4 regions of the Siminovitchia sp. FSL H7-0308 genome follow, and region 1 is predicted to be linked to each of the others. Evidence: predicted binding sites of a transcription regulator. Region 1 holds the regulator's gene; each other region holds the start of a gene.
What was found. The regulator LexA, encoded in region 1, represses DNA repair genes until DNA is damaged. The targets are predictions, from matches to a motif close to CGAACATATGTTCG.

Region 1 (5,348 bases):
ACCTGAAACGGATTGTCGCCATACTTTTCTTGATGAATTTCCCAAAAAAAGACTACCTTTTAGGAAGGTGACGGAATGGCTGTTAAAGCAGGAGTTATATTCACGCTTCTCATGACCCATTTCTATTTTTTGTAGGTACATCTTAGGAACATAAAAAATATTTCTATCGTAAGTCTTAACATCTCCTACGGGGTGTTTTTATTTTTTCATACAAAGGTACAATATTGAAGATAGTGCGCACTTTATGATCGATGCAGCCAGCGACGATTTATTATTTCACCTCTACCATAACAGATATATTGTCAAGCATACTGCCTTTCCTATACAGGAGGGGTTTTTGTTTTGCATAAAAATTTTTTTCACGAGCGTGCCGGCTTTGGGAGCTTAAAATAGAATCATTGCCACTACGGTCATATAAACCACTAGCTAAACACACAAGCTGTTTGAACAATTAAAAGTTTGTGAAGCTTTACTATGATAGGGTTTTAGTAACCTGCGCATGTCATTTTTTAAACGCAGTTGACATTGTTTTAGATTAGATTAAAAAATACCGAAACGAAAAAAATACTTGCCCAAAAATGATAAGATTCCTATAGACGGAATAAGGATGGAGGTAATAAGATGCTTAAAAAACCTTTTATATTGATGTTGCTTTCCGGATTCATGTTTACTGCTTCTTCAAGTGAGTGCGAAGATGTGCAATCCGTTGACGATAATGGGTCTTTACATATAAAAGCTAATACAAAACAAGCAATTGATCCGGAGTTGGCAAGCTTGCAAGAGCCAACCATTGGAGAAGCAACTGTCGAAGAACCTTTTAGCGAAAAGAAAAATAAAAAGCAATCGCCCGACAATAACGAAACATCCATGATGAACGAGACAGACTAAATGTTGCCCGTCCCCTTCTTGACTATGAACTTTGCAATCGCCCCGCAACCCTTGTATCAAGTCTTTCATCATTACATTATATTTCAAAATTTTCCATAAATGAAAGCCGTTTACAGGTACTTAACATGTAATGGGATGTTCGTAAAAGTGGTAAATCTATTAATTGTTTGGACACGAGCGAACAGTTTGATCTACTAAAAAATTCCTAATGTATAAAGAATAGATTGTTTTTTAAACCCCGTGGGCCCCTATGGGGCTTTTTTTATTTTCCGAAGTTTATAGGTATGAACAACTTTTTAATCATAGACTCTATCAACGCTCATATAAATGGTATTACAAAATCTTTCTTAAAGGATGAACCCGATGTTCAAATTCGCAGCAAAATCTTTTGCAACGGTTGTCGCACTTTTTTGCCTAATTTCGGCAATTGCCTTTTCAAGTGTAAAAATCAGCTTATTGTCCTTCATAGGTGATGATCCGTCAAGAACAGAAACTTTCCTATATGTCATGTCGTTGGAAAACCACGCTTTACAATCCGTTATTCCCGAAGGTTTTGAACAGACTTTGGGCAGAGATATTCTCGAATTATTTACGAACATCAATCTGCGGAACATGAAGACATTTTTAATTAGTGAGATTCCGGGACTGCATGCAGCGACCCCAAAAATTATTGTGGCTGGAAAAGGGACTGATTTTACGAATCTTCCGATTGAATCCCCGCCTCCGGATGATTTGGATGTTTGGGAAGAGAGTGATGATTCTGCGGAGGAATCTCCGCCGACAAAAGAACAGACAACAATAGATAAGCCCGTTGTTTTTATCTATTCTTCACATAATACGGAGTCATTTCTTCCTCTTCTTCCAAATGTAACGGATCCAAACCGCGCGTGGCACAAAGAGAAAAATGTGACACTGCTAGGAAAAAGATTGGGAGAAAAACTGGGAGAAAAGGGAATTAGTACGTTGGTGAATGAGGTCGATATTCAGGCGCTTTTGAAAAAAAGAAATATGAAATTCTTTCAATCATATGAGCTTTCACGTGAGATTGCCGTGGAAACGATGAAACAAAAAGAGGAAGTCCGCTTTTATTTTGATATTCATCGAGATTCGCAGAGAAAAGGGGTTACGACTGCGACAATTAACGGAAAAACGTATGCCAAGCCGTATTTTGTGATCGGACAGGAACATCCGAACTATCAGAAAAACCTGGAATTCGCAACACGATTGCATCATTCTATTCAAGAAAAATATCCCGGGCTGTCAAGAGGGGTTTTTGGAAAAACGAAGGCAGACGGGAATGGAGTATACAACCAAGATTTAACCGAAAATGCGCTCTTGATCGAGATTGGCGGGGTGGATAATACGTTGGAGGAACTCTATCGTACAGTCGATGTATTGGCGGAAGTGTTTAGCGAATATTATTGGGGTGAAGCAAAGGAAGCGGGCACAAATAAGTGAGCAAAAAATAAGCGGCTCAATGCGATACGGGGGATTGGGCCGCTCGTGCGTCGTGTATGGATAGCGAAGGAGGCTTGATCAATGGACAAAGCGCCTGTATAAGGCGATCACTTTTCCCAAAATGACGACATTGGATACGATAATGGGCTCCATACTCGCGTTTTCCGGTTGAAGTCTGAAATAGCCGGTTTCTTTATAAAACCTTTTGACTGTCGCTTCGTCTTCTTCGGTCATTGCGACGACAATATCTCCGTTGTTGGCCGTTTTTTGTTGGCGCACGATGACAAAATCACCATCATGAATCCCGGCTTCTATCATACTTTCACCTACGATTTCCAGCATGAATACTTGCTCGTCTGCCGGAACAAGTAATTCCGGAAGCGGATAGTAATCTTCAATATTCTCAACTGCTGAAATCGGCAGCCCGGCAGTGACTTTACCGACAAGCGGAACATTGACCGTTTTTTGAACGATTGTTTCCTCATTCTGGTTTAAAACTTCAATGGCTCTCGGTTTTGTCGGATCGCGCCTGATAAGGCCTTTGCTTTCCAGCCTGGCGAGATGCCCGTGTACAGTGGAGCTTGATGCGAGGCCAACCGCTTTCCCAATCTCGCGAACAGACGGAGGATAGCCCTTTTTTTTCACTTCATCTTTTATAAAGTTTAATATGTCTTCTTGCCTTTTTGTAAGTTTTGACACCTTTTCACACCCTTTTTCCCGTGATGAATTGACCTTATTATAGCATGCGGTTTTTCATTAAGCAAACATGGGTTCGTAATTTTATTGACACAAACAGGTGTTCCTATTATAATGTTTTTTGGATGCGAACAAACTTTCGGGGAGGGAATATGAATGATTGCGTCCGTATGGAAACATTATTCATTCGTCATTATCTTTTTTATACTGTCATTAATTATGGGATTAGTCATGATATTCAATTGGGAACAAGAGAATACTTCCTTGAAAACTGTCGAAGCAAATGTATACAATGATCTACAAGATCAAAGTGAAATGACAATGAATCAAAAAAATAGATGACTTTTGTTTTGGGGTTGAAAAAATGCATGCCATTATTTACTGCAGGGTCAGTACAAACAAACACACACAGGAAACCTCATTGGAAAGACAACAGGAAGAACTTGTGCAAGCGGCAAAAATGTGGGGGTTTGATGTAAGTGACATCATTCTCGACAAAGCGAGCGGCTATGATTTAAACCGTCCCGGCGTACTTGATATGCTCGACAAAATAGAAGGCGATAAAATTGGTGCTGTCCTGATCCAGGATGAAACGAGGCTTGGACGGGGCAATGCCAAAATAGCCCTCATGCATGTTCTTCTTAAGCAAGGTGTAACATTGTACAGCCTGTCTCATAACGGAGAACTGCAAATATCGGAAACAGACTCCATTCTATTGGATATTGTGGCGATGATCGAAGAACATCAGAGGAAATTGCATAATATCAAAATTAAACGGGGCATGAAGAGAGCCGTTGCCAAGGGCTATCAACCGGAGAAAAACTTGAAAAACCAGGGGAACCGGCATGGGCGGGAAAGAATAGAGGTCCCGGTGGAAGAAATCATTCGCCTTAGACAAAACAATATGACCTTTGAAGAGATAGCTGCCATGATGAGGGGGTTCGGTTTCAAAGTTTCCAAAGCAACGGTACATAGACGATACAAAGAGTTTATGGAGCAGGAGGATAATCAGGGTTCATGACAGTGTTGTCCACTGTTGTCCATCTCTGACATTGCGAACTCTAGCTTCATGTAGATAGTGCGTTTTCATCTATCAGTCAGGGGCGTATAGATTGTTTTCACCCATCGATTTTAGTAAACTGGAGCTAACTTAACGTAAAAAAGGAGTTTGAGTATGCTTTCAAAAGAAAAGCTCGCCAGGATTAATGCGCTAGCCCGAAAAGCGAAAGAAAAAGGCCTGTCCAAGGAAGAAGCAAAGGAGCAGTCGAGACTTCGCGGCGAATATTTAAAAGCGTTTCGCTCTTCCATGAAACAGACAATTGAACAAGTAAGGGTGTTTGATTCTACGGGACAAGAAGTAACGCCTGAAAAACTTCGCTCTATCCAGCTAAAGAAAAAACTTCATTAAAATTTCTTTACAAACATCGACCCGCTTCGATGTTTTTTTATACTCAAAAGTTGTGAAAATGCAAAAATATCTTTATGATATGTTATAGAACAAAATGGGAAAGGAAGAGATATTTAGATGCATAACAACAATGTGGCCGAGATTGACGCGCTGGCCATCAATACAATTAGAACGCTGTCAATCGACGCAATTGAAAAGGCGAATTCAGGTCATCCCGGCTTGCCGATGGGAGCAGCACCCATGGCCTATACATTATGGGCAAAATATATGAACCACAATCCAAAAAATCCCGAATGGTTCAACCGCGACCGTTTTATTTTATCAGCGGGTCACGGTTCAATGCTTTTATACAGTCTCCTTCACTTGTCAGGTTACGACCTTAAAATGGAAGACATTAAACATTTTAGACAATGGGGAAGCAAAACGCCTGGACATCCGGAATATCGGTATACACCTGGGGTAGAGGCGACAACGGGGCCGCTGGGACAAGGAATCGGAATGGCGGTTGGTATGGCCATGGCTGAACGCCATTTGGCGGCTGTTTACAATAAAAAAGATTACAATATTGTCGACCACTATACATATACACTCTGCGGTGACGGGGATTTAATGGAAGGGGTGGCTTCCGAAGCCGTTTCACTGGCAGGTCATCTCAAGCTTGGAAAGTTGATTGTATTGTATGATTCCAACGATATCACCCTTGATGGGGATCTGGACAAATCATTTTCGGAAAATGTAGGTGCCAGGTTTGAAGCATGCGATTGGCAATATATCCGTGTTGAAAACGGAAATGACCTTGAGCAGATTTCCGAAGCCATTGAACTAGCCAAAGCCGATCATACTCGCCCGACTTTGATTGAAGTAAAGACCATTATCGGCTACGGAGCCCCAAATAAGT
Region 2 (5,348 bases), 170 kb from region 1:
AAGGGGCGGGAGCGCAATAAATACTTTTCCGGCTTCAATCAAGGGTTTCATATAACGGTAAAAGAAGGTAAGAAGCAATACTTGAATATGGGCTCCGTCCGTATCGGCATCGGTCATGATGATAACTTTATCGTAATTGACGTCTTCAAGATTGAATTCCGGTCCGACGCCTGCGCCGATCGTATGGATAATCGTATTGATTTCTTCATTTTTAAATATATCCTGAAGCTTCGCTTTTTCCGTGTTGACCACCTTGCCGCGCAGCGGGAGAACTGCCTGGAACCTGCGGTCTCTTCCCTGCTTTGCCGAACCGCCCGCCGAATCTCCTTCCACTAAATACAACTCATTTTTCTTCGGATTTTTCGACTGGGCGGGCGTCAGTTTACCTGAAAGCAACGCGTCGGATCTCCTTCTGCGTTTTCCGCTTCTCGCCTCTTCCCTGGCTTTTCTTGCCGCCTCCCGTGCCTGAGCCGCTTTAATCGCTTTTTTCACAAGCATGGAGCTGACATTGGGGTTTTCGGCCAAGAAGTAGGCCAGCTGTTCCGATATAATCGTATCAACAGCGGATCTTGCCTCGGCTGTTCCCAGCTTTCCTTTTGTTTGTCCTTCAAATTGAAGTAATTCTTCTGGAATTCTTACGGATAAGATAGCAGCCAAACCTTCCCGGATATCCGAACCTTCCAGGTTTTTATCTTTTTCTTTCAGCAATCCTGTTTTTCTCGCAAAATCATTGACGGCTCTTGTGATCGCCGTTTTCGCGCCCACCTCATGTGTTCCGCCGTCTTTTGTCCGGACGTGGTTTACAAAAGACAAAATATTCTCGGCGTAGCCATCATTAAATTGAAATGCAAAATCTACCTCGATGTCATTCGCCGTCCCTTCAAATGAAACGACAGAATGAAGGGCATCTTTTTCTCCATTTAGGTATTCCACAAAAGCTTCAATGCCATTTTCATAGCAAAATACTTCGTGCTGCCCGCTGCGCAGATCATTGACTTCAATTGTGAGCCCTTTTAATAAAAACGCTGATTCCCGAAGCCTGCTGCTCAAGATTTCATAATTTAACGTGGTTGTACTGAAAATAGCCGGGTCGGGCTTAAAATGGATTTTGGTTCCGGTTTGCCTCGTCGTTCCCCTTTTCTCAAGCGTTGTGGCCGGTTTTCCGCCATTTTCAAATTTTTGTTCGTATATAACACCATCTCTTTTAATCGTTACGATGAGCCATTCAGAGAGTGCGTTCACAACAGAAGCGCCAACCCCATGCAAGCCTCCGCTCGTCTTGTATCCTCCTTGGCCGAACTTCCCTCCCGCATGCAAAACGGTCAATATGACTTCTGTAGTAGGTTTGCCTGTTTGATGGATTCCGGTAGGCATACCGCGCCCTTTATCCTCCACGCTTACACTGTGATCCTTATGCAGCGTAACGATAATTTGGTCGCCATATCCTGCTAAAGCTTCATCCACCGAGTTGTCGACAATTTCATAAACAAGGTGATGAAGACCGCGGGCATCCGTGGAGCCTATATACATGCCGGGCCTTTTTCGGACAGCATCCAGCCCTTCCAGCACTTGAATCGAATCTTCGTTATATTCCATCGTTGTCATATTTTTACTCATTATAAAACGACTCCTCTTTCATAGAGCTTTCCAGTTATAAAACACTTGTTCGCATATTGTACTATATCATATTTTTCCAAGCATGTCTTATTGTATATCCGGAAGCTCTCTTTTTGCAAATGGTGAAGGGTATACGTCTCAAGAGTTTGCCGAAATGTTCATAAGTGTTATTTCCGGCTTACTTCTTTTTTTTGCTGTTTCATCAGTGCCGCCCTTCTGTCATTTTCATTTTCTTTGATGAACATGAAAAGACCGTCCTTCAGCAGGACGGAAAGTCAAATCATTGCGTTCCTTTGAATTTATAAAGCTTCTTGTATCAAATTCCTGACAAGCATCCACATTTTTTAAATTTGCAAAAAAGCACGCAACCAGTTGATCTGTTTGCTTGAATTGATATGAAACAAGCAAAGACGGGTTGCGTGCCTTGTGGAGGTTTCCAAAAAGATTTGCGTGAACGACATTAGGCTTAGAGTGCGTGTAAAATGGTACGCCTTGGCGATTTCAAATACGATAGACTAAACATATGCCCGCTGTGGCGCTTATTTTGTTAAGGCGTGCTCCACTTTAATGCATCTGTCCATGATGACAGTATAGCCCTTTTCCTTTAAAAATTCATACGCCTCTTCATTTTGCACACCTAATTGGGCCCAAAATACATCTGCGTCAATTCCAACGAATTCTTTCGCAATCTCCGGCAAAAACTCAGAACGCCTAAAAACATTGACGATATCAACATGTCCTTCAACTTCCTTTAATGAATCAACAGCTTTGATGCCAAACACTTCATCTACAGTTGGATTAACAGGGATGATTTCGTAACCAGCATCTTTCATTGCCTCTGATACCATATATGAAGTTCTTTCAGGATTATCACTAAGGCCCACAACGGCTATTCTTTTTGCTTTTTTCAAAATTTGTCCCATTTCTTCTCTTGTTGGATTTTCTATCGCCATTTCATATCCTCCTTCAATAAGTCTCGTCTTAATCATATCGTAATTCACTCCTGTTTTTCATGCAAGCGATTACGTATACACAATTATGATGGGGACATGGTACAATAAAGTGAAACTTCAATCAGCCGGTATTCCCTGGTTGTTAGTTAACCCAATTGGGCTTTTACTTCGATGACAATACCGTCGAAGTTTTTCCTAGTCCTGTCAAACTGGCCGAATCAGGCTTTTACTGGCAATTGTATCACCACTGCCCACTTCCTGTATTACCTTGATTTTTGGGAGCGGGGATTGTACTGCCAGTTAATGCGGGATATGTGAAACTTCAATCAGCAAGGTATTTGCTGATTGTTAGTTGATCCAATCGGGCTTTTACTGGCAGTAGATCCTCGCTGCTCGCTTCCTGTATTACCTTGATTTTTGGAGCAGGGGATTGTACTGCCAGTTAATGCGGGATAAAAAAGCATTTTTGTGGATTAATAGAAAGAGGGGCAAATGCTGATGATGCAAATCGTTGTTTTGTTATTATCATACTTGATTGGTTCTATTCCTTCCGGTTTAATTGTAGGAAAAGTATTTTACGGAATTGATATCCGTGAACACGGCAGCGGCAATTTAGGGGGGACTAATACGTTTCGCGTATTAGGTAAAAAAGCCGGGATAGCCGTAACGGCAGCGGATATTTTAAAAGGAACGGCTGCTACGTTTTTGCCCACCCTGTTTAGCGTTGATATGCATCCTTTGCTCGCGGGTGTGTTTGCGGTGCTAGGTCATACATTCCCGGTGTTTGCCGGTTTTCGCGGGGGAAAGGCTGTCGCTACATCGGCAGGTGTGCTTCTGGGATATGAATATTGGCTTTTTATTGTTCTTGTTAGCGGATTTTTACTTACTCTAAAAATATCAAAATATGTTTCATTATCTTCAATGGTGGCCGGCTTATTTGGCATTATTTATTGCATCATTCTTGGTGACTGGGTGCTGGTGTTGGTTGTTTCAGCACTGGAGCTGTTTGTCATTTACCGACACCGGGCAAATTTAAAACGAATAAGGGATAAAACGGAGCCAAAAGTGAAATGGATATAACAAACAATTGACTGAAAGACGGGTTTTCTATATGAAAAATAAAGTATATTTGTTCCTTGTTTTTTTGGGCCTGGCCAGTGTATTGTTCTTTTTTTGGGTGAGCAGTGAACAGCGGAAACGACATTCACCTCATCAGGGTTTTGAAACTATGCCGGCTAAGGAGATTAATCTTCGACCCAAAAGCTTCGAAACGGAAGCCACGATTGCCGGAATAGGGGATATTCTTATTCACGACAAGTTGTATAATGATGCGCGATCACATAATGGTTATGATTTTTCGCCGATGTTTTCTCACATCAAGCCGTTACTCCGAAAACCAGATTTATTGATTGCCAACCAGGAGTCGATCCCGGGAGGAGAGGAACTCGGCATTTCAGGCTATCCCCGTTTTAACAGCCCGCATGAAATTGTAGATGCATTGCAGGATGCAGGGATTGACTTTGTCACAACAGCTAATAACCATTCCCTTGATAAGGGAGAAAGCGGCATTTTAAACGCCATCCGTTATTATGAAAAGAAAAACATGAATTATACTGGAACCTTTAAAAGCTCCGAAGACAAAGCCCGGATTCGAATAGTAGAAGTAAAAGGAATCCGCATCGCCATTTTGGCCTACGCTGAACATTTTAACGGTCTACGGGTTCCCGATGGGAAAGAATATTTAGTAAGTAAGCTTGAGAAGCATAACGTTCTTTCTGATATTGAAAAAGTGAAAAAAGAAGCAGACGTCGTTGTTGTCGCTTTGCACTGGGGGGATGAGTATGTCCGCCAACCCAATGCAACACAAAAGGAGCTCGCAAAAGAATTCATTTTTAATGGAGCAGACATCATTCTTGGACATCATCCGCATGTTCTTCAGCCCATACAGTTTTTAAAGCAAAAAGACGGGAAAAAAGGTATGGTTGTCTATTCCTTGGGCAATTTTTTATCTGGCCAAGATTTGAATTACAGGGACATTGGCGGAATGATTGAAATCACCGTAAAAAAGGTTGGCATTCCGGGAAATACAGTGACCACTATAGAAAAAGTAAACTTTCATCCTACTTTTACTGCGAATGAAGGAAGAAAAAATTATCGTGTCTTTCCTATTGATCAGGCCGCAAAGCACGGATGGACAAATGAAAACTCTAGAAGCATCAATACATTCATGCACATTCCTTGATCAACTGGACAGGTTGGGCTCAAGACAGGAGGTTACAACATGCAAATTAAAGTTACTGATCAAGCTGCACAATGGTTTAAACAGGAATTGGACTTAAACGAAGGAGATTACATCCGTTTTTTTGTGAGATATGGAGGGTCCGGTCCGTTTCACGAAGGCTTTTCTCTGGGAATGAACAAAGAAGAGCCAATGGATCCGGCGGTAATAGTCAACAAAGATGGGTGCCAATACTTTATCGAAGAACGAGATGTATGGTTTTTCAATGAGCATGACCTTTTGGTAGATTACGACGAAAAGTCGGACGGACCGATTTACCGATATGATTAATGTGAAGGTGCCGAAGATGGCACCTTTTTACACCTTTGGCGTTTTATGTCAACATGGCAAGCCATATAAGGAAGCGTGTCGTTTCTTTCTGAGACATTTCGACAAGAGCTGTGCATTTTGCAGGAGTGTTGGCCGTATTTGGATAGAGAAATGAGCAGATTCGGATAATGCCTTTCGGAACTGTTCTTATTTTTTTGTGTATATTCAAG
Region 3 (5,348 bases), 380 kb from region 1:
CGAAAACAATGGATAATCCCGGTCTGAATTTCGGCTTCCGGACCTGCTCCCGATTCCGCAACTTTTGTAAAATATCCCGTCTTTGTTCCGTTGATAATGAATATTTAGGAAGGTTCTTTAGTTTCTCTTCAATCTGCTGTTCTCTCAAAGTAAAATCCCTCCTTTTCTAAAATATCTCTCAGCTTTTTCAATGCCCGGTGATATGTCACGTTCACTTTATTTCCGCTGCATTTTAAAATGTCGCTTGTCTCCTTTGAAGACAATTCCAAAATGCCCCGTAAAATGACGACCTCTTTATAAAACGGCGAAAGCTGCCGTATCGACTTGTAAAGTTGCTCATGCTCCTGATTTTTGATAACGAGCTCTTCCGATCCATTCGAGGAATGCGGCTCATTGGTTACATACTGTTTAATTCTATTCCAAACCTGGTTTCTTCGATATTTGTCAATGACCATATTCCTGGCAATGGAAATGAGCCATGTTTTTGGATGGGATTCTCCTTTAAATCTTGACATTTTTTTCATGGCAATCAGAAATGTCTCCTGGACATAATCTTCCACGTCACGGGAGCCTGTCAAATAAATCAAAAAGCTTGTAATATCCCTTTCATACATTTCAAACCACTGTTCTATGCAATCCTCTTTCACGCTTCCCCCTCCCCTCTTTATATTAGACGACCAAAAGACGAAAACATTACAGCCTTTATCCGATCAATTCTATATGTTCGATTTGCTTCAATAAAATCCGCTGTACATGACCAGATCGGTCCACGATCCGAAATTCTTTTTTTACAGAATCAAAATAATGAATTTTCCCGGCAATCTGTTTAGATTGGCGATGTGAAAAATAGGTAATGTTGACCTCTTTGGCAAACTCCATCGCTTCTTCCGCCGCTAGATTCAGTTGCTCCAGCTTCTGTTCATCCAATTGCCTTTTTGCATCCCACGTATCTTCTTTTGCCCATTCTCGGAGCATTTTGACATGCTCCGGAAGCATAAGAGAGTTCCACTTTATATTTCCCCGGTCCCGAATCATTTTCCTGCCCCCATTTCCATCACCATTGTCATGCTTTGTGCCCTCCAACAAGACCCGCTCTTATTCGTGTTGTCCCTGCTTCTGTGTAAGAAACTGCGCGAAGAAGCGAAGCAGTCCCGTGCCGGCGGCGAATATGATCCATCACATATCCCAGCTCCCTCTTTCGTATTTGATTCGGTTCAAACAAGTTAAGCTGATATGTGCCATGATCCGTCATATTGGAAAGCGCGATAGAAATCTGTCGGACCGACTTTCCATTATAATGGGCTTCAAACAAGTCAAGACATACCTTATACACAGTCATTGTGACGTTCGTCGGGTCCTCCACCGATTTCGAACGAAGAAACCCTCCTCCGAACTCTTTTTCACTATAACCGATCCCGAGGCTGATTGTCCTCCCCGCCTTTCCGTGCTCGCGGGCGCGCCGGGCCACCTCTTCACACATTTCCAGTATAACCGCGGCAATCTCATGCTTTTTCTTATAATCACGCAACAGTATTTGACTTTTTCCAAAGCTGATTTGCCCCGCCATCATTGGAGCGCCAAGCTCGGACAAATCAACACCCCATGCATGATAATAAAGCTGCGTCCCCATGATCCCGAATTTTTTCTCAAGCAAGGCCGGATTATAAGCCGCAAGCTGGCCCACGTTAAAAATCCCCATGTTGTTCAACGTTCTCTCCATCCTTCTCCCAATCCCCCATATTTTTCTGAGAGGAGACACTGTCCACAATTTTTTCGGCACATCTTCATATGTCCATTTTGCGATACCGGTTTTTTTCGCTTCCAAATCAAGACAAAGCTTGGACAAAAGCATATTAGGCCCTATGCCGATTGAACATGTAAGCTGAAATTCCCGAAATATTTCATCCCGAATTTTTTGAGCGACTGTCCAGGCATCCCCCCATAACTGCATCGTTCCATCCAATTTGAGGAAACTTTCATCCACACTATATACATGAATCGCTTCTTTTGGGACATACCGGTTCAACAAACGGGTAATTTCCATAGAGACTCGCAAATAAAGCGCCATTTTTGCCTCAACTCGCCGGATATTTTTATCTGTTGGAATTTCAAATAAACGAGAGCCCGTTTGAATGCCATAATCTTTTTTCAAGCGGGGGGAAGCCGCTAATACCACACTTCCGGGCTGTTGCAAATTCCCGACAACTGCCAAATAACATTCAAGAGGGTCAAGACCATGCATAACCGCGGCGCAGCTTGCATAAAAGCTCTTCATGTCGATGCACAAGATGTTGTGATGCGGCAGCATCCGATAGTCGATTTCCATGCTTCACCCTCCAAAACGGAACGTTTGTTCTATTATACGCATCATTGTAGACCAATAGACCCGCTTCTTCAATGGAATCTATTGCCAGGAAGCGAAAAGGCGTTGTTTAGCAGTGTAGTTCCAGCAAAGCAGAGGCCAGTGCTCCAAAAGTTTATTCCTGCATGTGCGGGGGGCGGATGCCGCAAACTCCTTCGGAAGGGCCCGCTACGGATAACCAAAACCAAACTATTGTTTGCAAAACAAGTCGTATATTATATCATTGGTATCAAGCATATAATTTGAAGCATGTTTTTTCGTATCATTTTAAAAAAAGCAAATTACTCCAGAATATATAAGGAGAGTGCCATATGGATTCATTTCTTGCGCTTATCAGCAGTCAACGGGATTTTTTCCGTACAGGGCAAACAAAAGATATACCTTTTCGTCTCCAGTCACTTCAAACATTCAGAAATGCCGTCAAGCTGTACGAAAAGGAACTTATGGCCGCACTTAAAGCAGACTTGAATAAATCCGAGTTCGAAGCATATACGACAGAGATCGGGATGATCTTAAAAGAACTCCGTTTCACGATGCGCCAACTCCGCTCTTGGACAAAACCGACTAAAGTGAAAACCCCCATCACCCATATTGGTTCCACAAGCTATATTTATCCTGAACCATACGGGACGGCGCTGATCATTTCTCCGTGGAATTATCCGTTCTTGCTTGCAGCCGCACCTTTAATTGGAGCAATTGCGGCAGGTAACTGCGCTGTTATCAAACCATCGGAGCTGACTCCGCGAACATCAGCCGTTTTTGCCAAAATGATCCAAGACGTTTTTCCAAGAAAATATATCGCGGTAGTGCAAGGCGGCGTGGAAACAAGTGAAGCTCTGCTCCGGGAAAAGTTTGACAAGATTTTTTTCACTGGAAGTGTGTCTGTTGGAAAAGTGGTCATGAAAGCTGCTGCCAGGCATCTTACCCCGGTAACACTGGAATTAGGTGGAAAAAGTCCTTGTATTGTTCATGAAGATGCCAATTTGAAACTGGCTGCCAAACGGATTGCTTGGGGGAAATTTACGAATGCTGGACAGACCTGTATCGCACCTGATTATGTATACGTCCATCAGCGAATCAAAGACAAGTTTTTAGGGCTTTTAAAAGAAGCTATTGATGAAATGTACAGTGGGCAAATGATCACACGGATTGTGAACGAAAAGCATTTCAACCGTCTTGTTTCCTTCCTTGATCAGGGAAGTGTTTTTACAGGCGGAAAGGCAAATCGGGAAAAGCTGTCCGTGGAGCCGACTATTCTGACAAACATTACGTGGGAAGATCCGATCATGAAAGAGGAAATTTTTGGTCCCATCCTCCCTGTTTTGGAATATGGGGAGTTGAACGAGGTGATAGAAGGAATTCATCAGCACCCGAATCCGCTTGCGCTGTATCTGTTTTCTAAAGGTTCCGAAACGAAAAAAGAAATAGTGAACTCCGTTTCTTTCGGGGGCGGCTGCATCAATGATACGATTTATCACTTTGCCAATCCCCATCTGCCTTTTGGCGGAGTCGGAACAAGCGGGATTGGATCATACCATGGAAAAAACAGCTTCGACGCTTTTTCCCATCAAAAAAGTGTCTTGAAGCAGACGAATTTATTTGATATCCCTTTTCGCTATCCCCATATGAAAAACGCGTTAAAGCGAATAAAGATGTTCCTAAAATAGATAGAATTTGAAAAAGACGCCCAGATAAAGGTGGAAGTCAAAAAAATTAATGCGTCTATCTGTAACGACTCATCCGTATCGAGATGGGCTATGGAATCAAGGATAAGAGTGAGGTTTCATTTGTTCACATGAACCAAAAAGTTAAAAACTTGCTGGAATAACATCCTGGAAATGAACTGGACAATCGGGCTGATATGCCCGATTTAATGCAGCATACGCAGTTGCTTCCCAATAGGCGGGAAAAGCAGAAATATCGTTCTTACTTAAGAGAATGGCAGGAAAGATGGTGCCGAATATTTGAGACCAAATGTTGAAGCTGAAAAAGCTGGATCAGAATCGGGAAGCAGTGGTGAGGCGATCACCCATCCCTTGTCGAGTTAAGCCTGAGCCCGGCACAATACCGGGTTCAGGATTGACAAGCCACTTTATGAAATGTTCGGTAGGAGCATTTTTAGACAGCCTCCGTTTGCGACGACCCGAAGTCACGCATTTTTCCGATGACTGTTTCTTTTATGGCTTCCCGTCCCGGGCCCATATATTTGCGCGGGTCATACACCTCTTTGTCCTTTTCTAATATGTCACGTATTTTCTTCGTCTGCATGATTTGGTTTTCTGTATTCACATTGATTTTGGCTGTTCCCAACGATATCGCCTTTTGAATATCTTTCAAAGGAATGCCTGTTCCACCATGCAAAACGAGCGGAACGCCGGTCAGGTTCATTACTTCTTCCATACGCTTAAAGCCAAGGTTCGGCTCTCCTTTGTATGGCCCGTGAACAGATCCAAGTGCGGGCGCAAAACAGTCCACCTTCGTCTCTTTTACCAACTTTTCGCATTCAGACGGAATCGCGTACATGGCTTCGGCATCATCAACAAGGACATCATCTTCTTGCCCGCCAATGCGGCCCAGTTCCGCTTCGACCGAAACACCGTGTATATGGGCAAGCTCCACCACTTTTTTTGTTAGGGAAATATTTTCCTCAAGCGGCAAATGAGAACCGTCAATCATAACGGAAGTAAATCCCGCGTGGATGGCTTCGGCGCATTTTTCAAAATTTGAGCCGTGATCTAAATGAATCGCGACAGGCACTGTTGTCCGATATTCTTCCATCAAAGCTTTTACCATAGATACTACTACTTTAAATCCGCCCATATATCTGGCCGCACCTTCAGAAACACCGAGAATGACTGGTGAATTTTCTTCTTCGGCAGCCTGTAAAATCGCTTGGGCATATTCCAAATTATTTACATTAAATTGACCAACTGCGTAATGACCGGCTTTCGCCGTATGAAGCATGGCTTTCATCGATACTAATGGC
Region 4 (5,348 bases), 1.4 Mb from region 1:
ATGAGGCCGCCCTTGCCGACTGCATGCATCTTCTGAACAAAGACGAAGGGAACAAGGACCAAAATGTGCTGGTCTTGGCTGGTCGTTGCCATTTAGCGCTGGGTAATACGGCAGATGGCCGAGAGTTGATAAAGGAGACATTAGCAATAAACAAGCTCCATTTTCGATCATATATCCACTGGTGTATTGCGGAGAATGCGTACGGCAAGACCCTCGATCCTGCAGAACGGAAGCAACCGCTCCGAGACGATTTCTTGTTTCACTCATTCCTGTTTTTAAGATTAACCTGGTTTTATATTTGTCTTTACTTGATTGTTTCGCTGCTTTTTGATCTACATCCGTATTCTACAGACCTGTTGCTCATCCTTTTACTGTGGAATGCCTGGAAAATATGGAAGGTTAGACGAGTTTTATCAACTTAGAAAGGAGTTACTCATGTTACATCAATACAGCCGCAAAAAAAGGAAGCAGTTGGAGTTATATTTCCGCTGCCTCTCTACCATATGTACGGACAGTGTTCTCGGCCACTACTATTATGTCTATGAATTTCATAAGGCAGAACGCTGGCTGCGAAAACAGGTTATGAAAAATGCTCTTCTCGCTTGGAACATTACCGATGCGGCATCATTCAAAAGCACCATTCGCTGGTTGCTGGATGACGGTTATCGTGATGAATATAGACAAATACATGCTCATCTGTCGGCTTTGACGGATGCCTCACGCAAAAGATATATGGAAACATCAACGAACCACCCCGACTATGCCAGAAGGGCGGTTGTTGATAAATTCCTTCCGCAACTGCCTTCGGGAGACATTGCTGCGTTTGGAGGAGGATGGGCCATTTTTTTAAGCCGAATCGGCCCTGTTTATGGGTATGTAACAAGCGAAACAGCTTGGAAAACCAAAATAGAAATAGCCAGGCGTCTACAGAGCCATTACAACAATTGGGAGGATTATATGACAGCTTTTGCCGCAGGATACGCTTTTAGCCAATCCGATCCGGAAATGAAGAAAGCCAGGCATATTTTTAACGGGGCTATGAGCTTGTTTGCTAGCAATACATTAGTCGATAAAGTGGTATGGCACCAGAACCTGCTCCCTGATAAAGGGGAATCCCTTCACAAGCAAGGGAAATTGTCTATCTGATGAGCCTTCGTCGATCATACAATGTTGCGCGCAATGAATGGTGTGCCTGAACAGTGATGTTATGTGCAAAAAAATAACCCTTAGAAACCGGACTTGTTACAACCATATTCGTCTGCCGAAACGTAAAAACCCTTGAATTTTTTCAAATAATTCAAGGGTTTTTATCTTTAAAAATAGTTAACGATTAACCATCCATCTTTTAACTCGATATGGTACCCTGTTGATCCCCAATTCACCTGCACCGTTTCCCCTGTTTGTATGGCTAGGTCGACATTCTCCTTAAACCCCTCATATCTATTTGTTAACATATCTTTTACCAATTCCGCATAGTCCGGAAGAGCCTCTAAAACTCCGGCACTCATATAAGCAATAGGATTCTGATCCTTTATGATGATAAATACATCACTATCAGGAATAGCGTATAGTTTTGCACCATGATTTCGTACGGCAATGATGATATCACTTAAATTGGGATGTTTATTCTCATCCATAACCAGAACATATTTAGTACCGTCAATAATGATCTCATCTTCGGCAGATGTATCTTTTCCTTCATTTACTTGTTCTGGATTGGTGTTATGTTCATTTTTTGCTGTTTGTTTATTTGTCTCTTCTTTAACCGCTGGAGTTGTTTCTTCTTTTTTTACGGCATCCACTGTCTTTTCTTCAGGTTTTGCCTTTTCTTCAGGTTCTACTTTTTCTGCTTGTTTATTCGTTTCCTCTGTAGCCGTTGATATTTTTGCAGTTATGGCTGTTGTATCAAGTACTTTTTCTTCTGGTTTCGTATTTTCCGCCGGTTTTTGGAGGTCCCTAACTGCCATTTCTTCTGCTACTTGAGTAGCTTTTACATCACTTTTTGTCCCCGAGTAATGGAATGCACTAGCAGCTAACAAAAATACAGACATCAATACAATAGCATAAAACTTTTTCATCGGTCTCCTCCTTTTTACATTTCCCATGTTTATATATTATCACAAATATTTCATTTAGGTTACAAATGTTACATTTATATTTCTGTATTTTTCTAAACTAGGTTTTCTCTTCTGTTCTTGCTTTTCATTTACCCCTGAAACTTTCTGGCAAACACTATTTTAGCAGCCGTCTTTTATCCGAACCATTTGTCAGGCTAGCTTACGTTTCATCTAAAATTGGAACGAAATAAAAGTGGATATATGAGCGTTTAGGAGACGTTCAAGGATACGGAAAGAGGATATTGAAGAATTAAGCGGACTCAGCAAATCATATCTATGAAACAAGATTTGTTTCCAAATGAACAAGTATTCGTGAAACCGATTTATTAGGTTTCGGATATGTTCATGACGGCAACACAAGTATCGTTCAAGACACAATCATCGCCAAAAGCCCCTCAATGATATGGCTTATACACTACCATGAAAATATATTCAATGAATGGGCGCGGCTTAAAGCCGCATATTTATTAAAAGAGCATGAGGCCGTCTTTGTTTTATCGATAGTGACGGAACCTTCTGACACTTCAAGGGTCGAGCAACTAACTGCTCGGTATTAGGACAAACAAATAGCATTTGCTGAACGAGTCAACCAAATGCTTGTTTTTTGCCTGGCAAAAGTCAAATCACATCAATAAAATATGCTGAAAAATGCTCAACTAATGATTAGACATATATTTATTGCTTCCGGGAAGTTGCTTGATTACATTCCAGGCTGCAATCGCTTCTTTACGGCTTTTTCCTTTATTTTTCGGATCAGCAAAAAAGTCGCGTATAAATTGATTATATTCAAATTGAGGTGCAATGTTTTTCTTGTACGAAGGGTCTTTCTTTCGTTCCCCTTCCTCATACCAAGCGTCTACTACATCACGATATGTTTTTCCGACATTGTTCTTAAAATAGTTTTGGATATAAGTGGAAAAATGAAAGTTGGGGATTACCGATTTAAAAAATGCTCTTACATGCTGGCTGCAGCGATGGTTTTCCATAATGACTGTATCAAGACTAAGATCTGCTTGTGGTTGCACCTTCTTATTCGTTTTTGATTTTCTCGCAGTTTTTTTTATCTCCCCTGTCCGAAGAAATGTTTCAATCCTATCGGAAATTTCTATCTTAGAACCAGAGGCACTTATTCCATTTTCCCTACAAAAAGATTGTAATTCGTCCTTTAACCAATAGAAATCTTTAAAATTTTCCACGCTTGTATTTTTCGTTAGACTAGGTCTCATACATTTTCCCTCCACATTTACTTCATACACATTATAGAACGTAAGTTCCCATTTTGCAAAAAACGTTACAAATAAATCCGTTTCCAAAAAACGCTGGGACATAAGCTGAAAACTAACGAATATTCGCAAAAAACATGAAAACCGTGTGAAATGAAAGGTTTTTACATTTGCCTTCATGTTGTTTATAGGGCTTTAACGCAGCCTCTTGTCAACGATGTGGAGTGCCCAAGTCTGGCCATGCCGAACAATGGAAACCTTAGTCTGAGCCGACATGCCACTTATCGTAAAATGAAAGGTTTAAACTGATTTTGAGCTAAGCCATATCAGTCCATTCAAAAAAAGAACTCATGATCAGTGTCCACCAACGGTAAAAAACCCTTGAATTTTGTACTGCTCGACTCAAAAATCCAAAGGTTTTTTTGCTTTCCAAAACAACTTGATGTTCTCAACTATTTACGTACAGCTTCAAATGTAATCAATTGCGTTTCTTTCGTTGGCTCCTTCATGTAATCATAATCAGCGGAGCAAGTGATTTCAGAGAAACCAACATTTTTCAAAATCAGTTTGAACTCCTCTATTCCATACCACCGGATGGCAAATCTTTGTAATTCAGTGTCCACTAACTTGCCTTTTTTCCATTTTTCATATTTTAAGTGCGTTAAAGTATATTGATCTACCCAATTTATTTCAATCGATTTGCTTTCTAATAAAATACCTTCTTCATCGGAAAAAGGAAAAGTGGAAGTGGATGTTTCTCCTGTACGCCACTGAACAGGAAAGAGCAGGTCAATGATGACACGCCCTCCAGGTATAAGATGGTTATAAAAACATGTAAGGGCATTTTTGGCATCCTCTAATTTCTCAATCAAACAAAATGAACCCGTAGGTATGACAATCGCTTCGTATTTTGAAGGCAATTGAAAACTGCGTAAGTTCCCTTCATACAGATTCGGATGTAACCCTCTTTCTGTACAGCGCTTCCTGCAAGAATCTAACATGGCAGGCGAATAGTCAATGCCGTCAACAGTATATCCTTTCTCCAGCAAAGGTATTAAAAACCGCCCTGAACCCACTGCTGCTTCCAGTATCTTCCCATTCGTACCTGTTAATCTTTCAAGGTAATATTCAATATCACCATCTACTGAATAGCCAATAGGCTTTGTAACATTATAAAGCTCTGTACTGAGTTCACCATAATAACTAAACAATGCAATTCCTCCGATTTTATATGCGGAAAAGCTCATTGAATGACTTTTCGCACCTTATTCTTGTTACCTGAATATAAAGAGCCGACGATTATCATGAACCCCTCTCTTTTTTTGAATATACACAATTTTTGATATAGTTTAATGATAAAGCTATTGAAAAACCATGAAGCTGAAGGGTACATATTAAAAGAGTGACCCACAAAAGAATCACTCTTTCATCTAAAATCCACTACCTATCCGCGCCGATATATAAACAATCCAGCTCTAGGTAGTTGTGGTATTTTGTGAACATTTTGATGTGAACTTTTTATGTATTCAAAGCATAGTTTGAAAAGCCATCATCATATCGGACACCGCAACAGCATATTATGCTTCATCAAAAAGTTCGCCAAACACGGACTAGATAAAACAATGTATCATTAATTTTGAATATATTTTTCAAAAACGTCCCCAAAGTCTTTTTGTGTGTTTTCTTCATACGTCGTTTTATACCAATCAAAGGCAAATGTTGCCGCTTGTTCAAATTCTTTTGAGATAAGCCCTTCATGGAAACGATTATTCTCAAAGAGGGACTTCGATACTTGCAAACTATCTTTTGCAAATTTCTTCATTCGCTTATTTGTATCTTGGATTTGTGAAATAGCTACCAATGATTTATACAAATCTGCAATCGCTTTTCCTTCTTTTTTGTTAATATCAACAGAAATAGATTGCTCCCCAATCGTAAACTTTATTTCCAAATCTAAATCAATTGTTCCAGCAGTCTCTATTGTGACATTTTTTATCGGATGTTTATA

Region 2: the regulator LexA is predicted to act here: its motif matches at 1,656-1,669, upstream of parE (DNA topoisomerase IV subunit B).
Region 3: the regulator LexA is predicted to act here: its motif matches at 2,548-2,561, upstream of MHB50_RS07690 (UV damage repair protein UvrX).
Region 4: the regulator LexA is predicted to act here: its motif matches at 3,456-3,469, upstream of MHB50_RS16245 (DUF6434 domain-containing protein).

The regions. Positions count from the first base shown of each region.
Region 1 is NZ_CP150282.1:2,007,947-2,013,294, reverse strand. It holds gene MHB50_RS09590 (hypothetical protein) at 622-888, shown strand; gene MHB50_RS09585 (stage II sporulation protein P) at 1,252-2,346, shown strand; gene lexA (transcriptional repressor LexA) at 2,425-3,045, opposite strand; gene MHB50_RS09575 (hypothetical protein) at 3,199-3,384, shown strand; gene MHB50_RS09570 (recombinase family protein) at 3,407-4,063, shown strand; gene MHB50_RS09565 (DUF896 domain-containing protein) at 4,217-4,450, shown strand; gene tkt (transketolase) at 4,568-5,348, shown strand, end outside.
Region 2 is NZ_CP150282.1:1,842,409-1,847,756, reverse strand. It holds gene parE (DNA topoisomerase IV subunit B) at 1-1,617, opposite strand, end outside; gene MHB50_RS08830 (CoA-binding protein) at 2,157-2,570, opposite strand; gene plsY (glycerol-3-phosphate 1-O-acyltransferase PlsY) at 3,069-3,650, shown strand; gene MHB50_RS08820 (CapA family protein) at 3,682-4,812, shown strand; gene MHB50_RS08815 (HesB/YadR/YfhF family protein) at 4,852-5,139, shown strand.
Region 3 is NZ_CP150282.1:1,629,750-1,635,097, reverse strand. It holds gene MHB50_RS07705 (hypothetical protein) at 1-148, opposite strand, end outside; gene MHB50_RS07700 (RNA polymerase sigma factor) at 129-647, opposite strand; gene MHB50_RS07695 (YolD-like family protein) at 703-1,035, opposite strand; gene MHB50_RS07690 (UV damage repair protein UvrX) at 1,064-2,326, opposite strand; gene MHB50_RS07685 (aldehyde dehydrogenase) at 2,674-4,029, shown strand; gene fba (class II fructose-1,6-bisphosphate aldolase) at 4,481-5,348, opposite strand, start outside.
Region 4 is NZ_CP150282.1:3,435,594-3,440,941, forward strand. It holds gene MHB50_RS16230 (tetratricopeptide repeat protein) at 1-422, shown strand, start outside; gene MHB50_RS16235 (DUF1266 domain-containing protein) at 436-1,146, shown strand; gene MHB50_RS16240 (hypothetical protein) at 1,314-2,078, opposite strand; gene MHB50_RS16245 (DUF6434 domain-containing protein) at 2,774-3,343, opposite strand; gene MHB50_RS16250 (class I SAM-dependent methyltransferase) at 3,793-4,551, opposite strand; gene MHB50_RS16255 (PH domain-containing protein) at 4,971-5,348, opposite strand, start outside.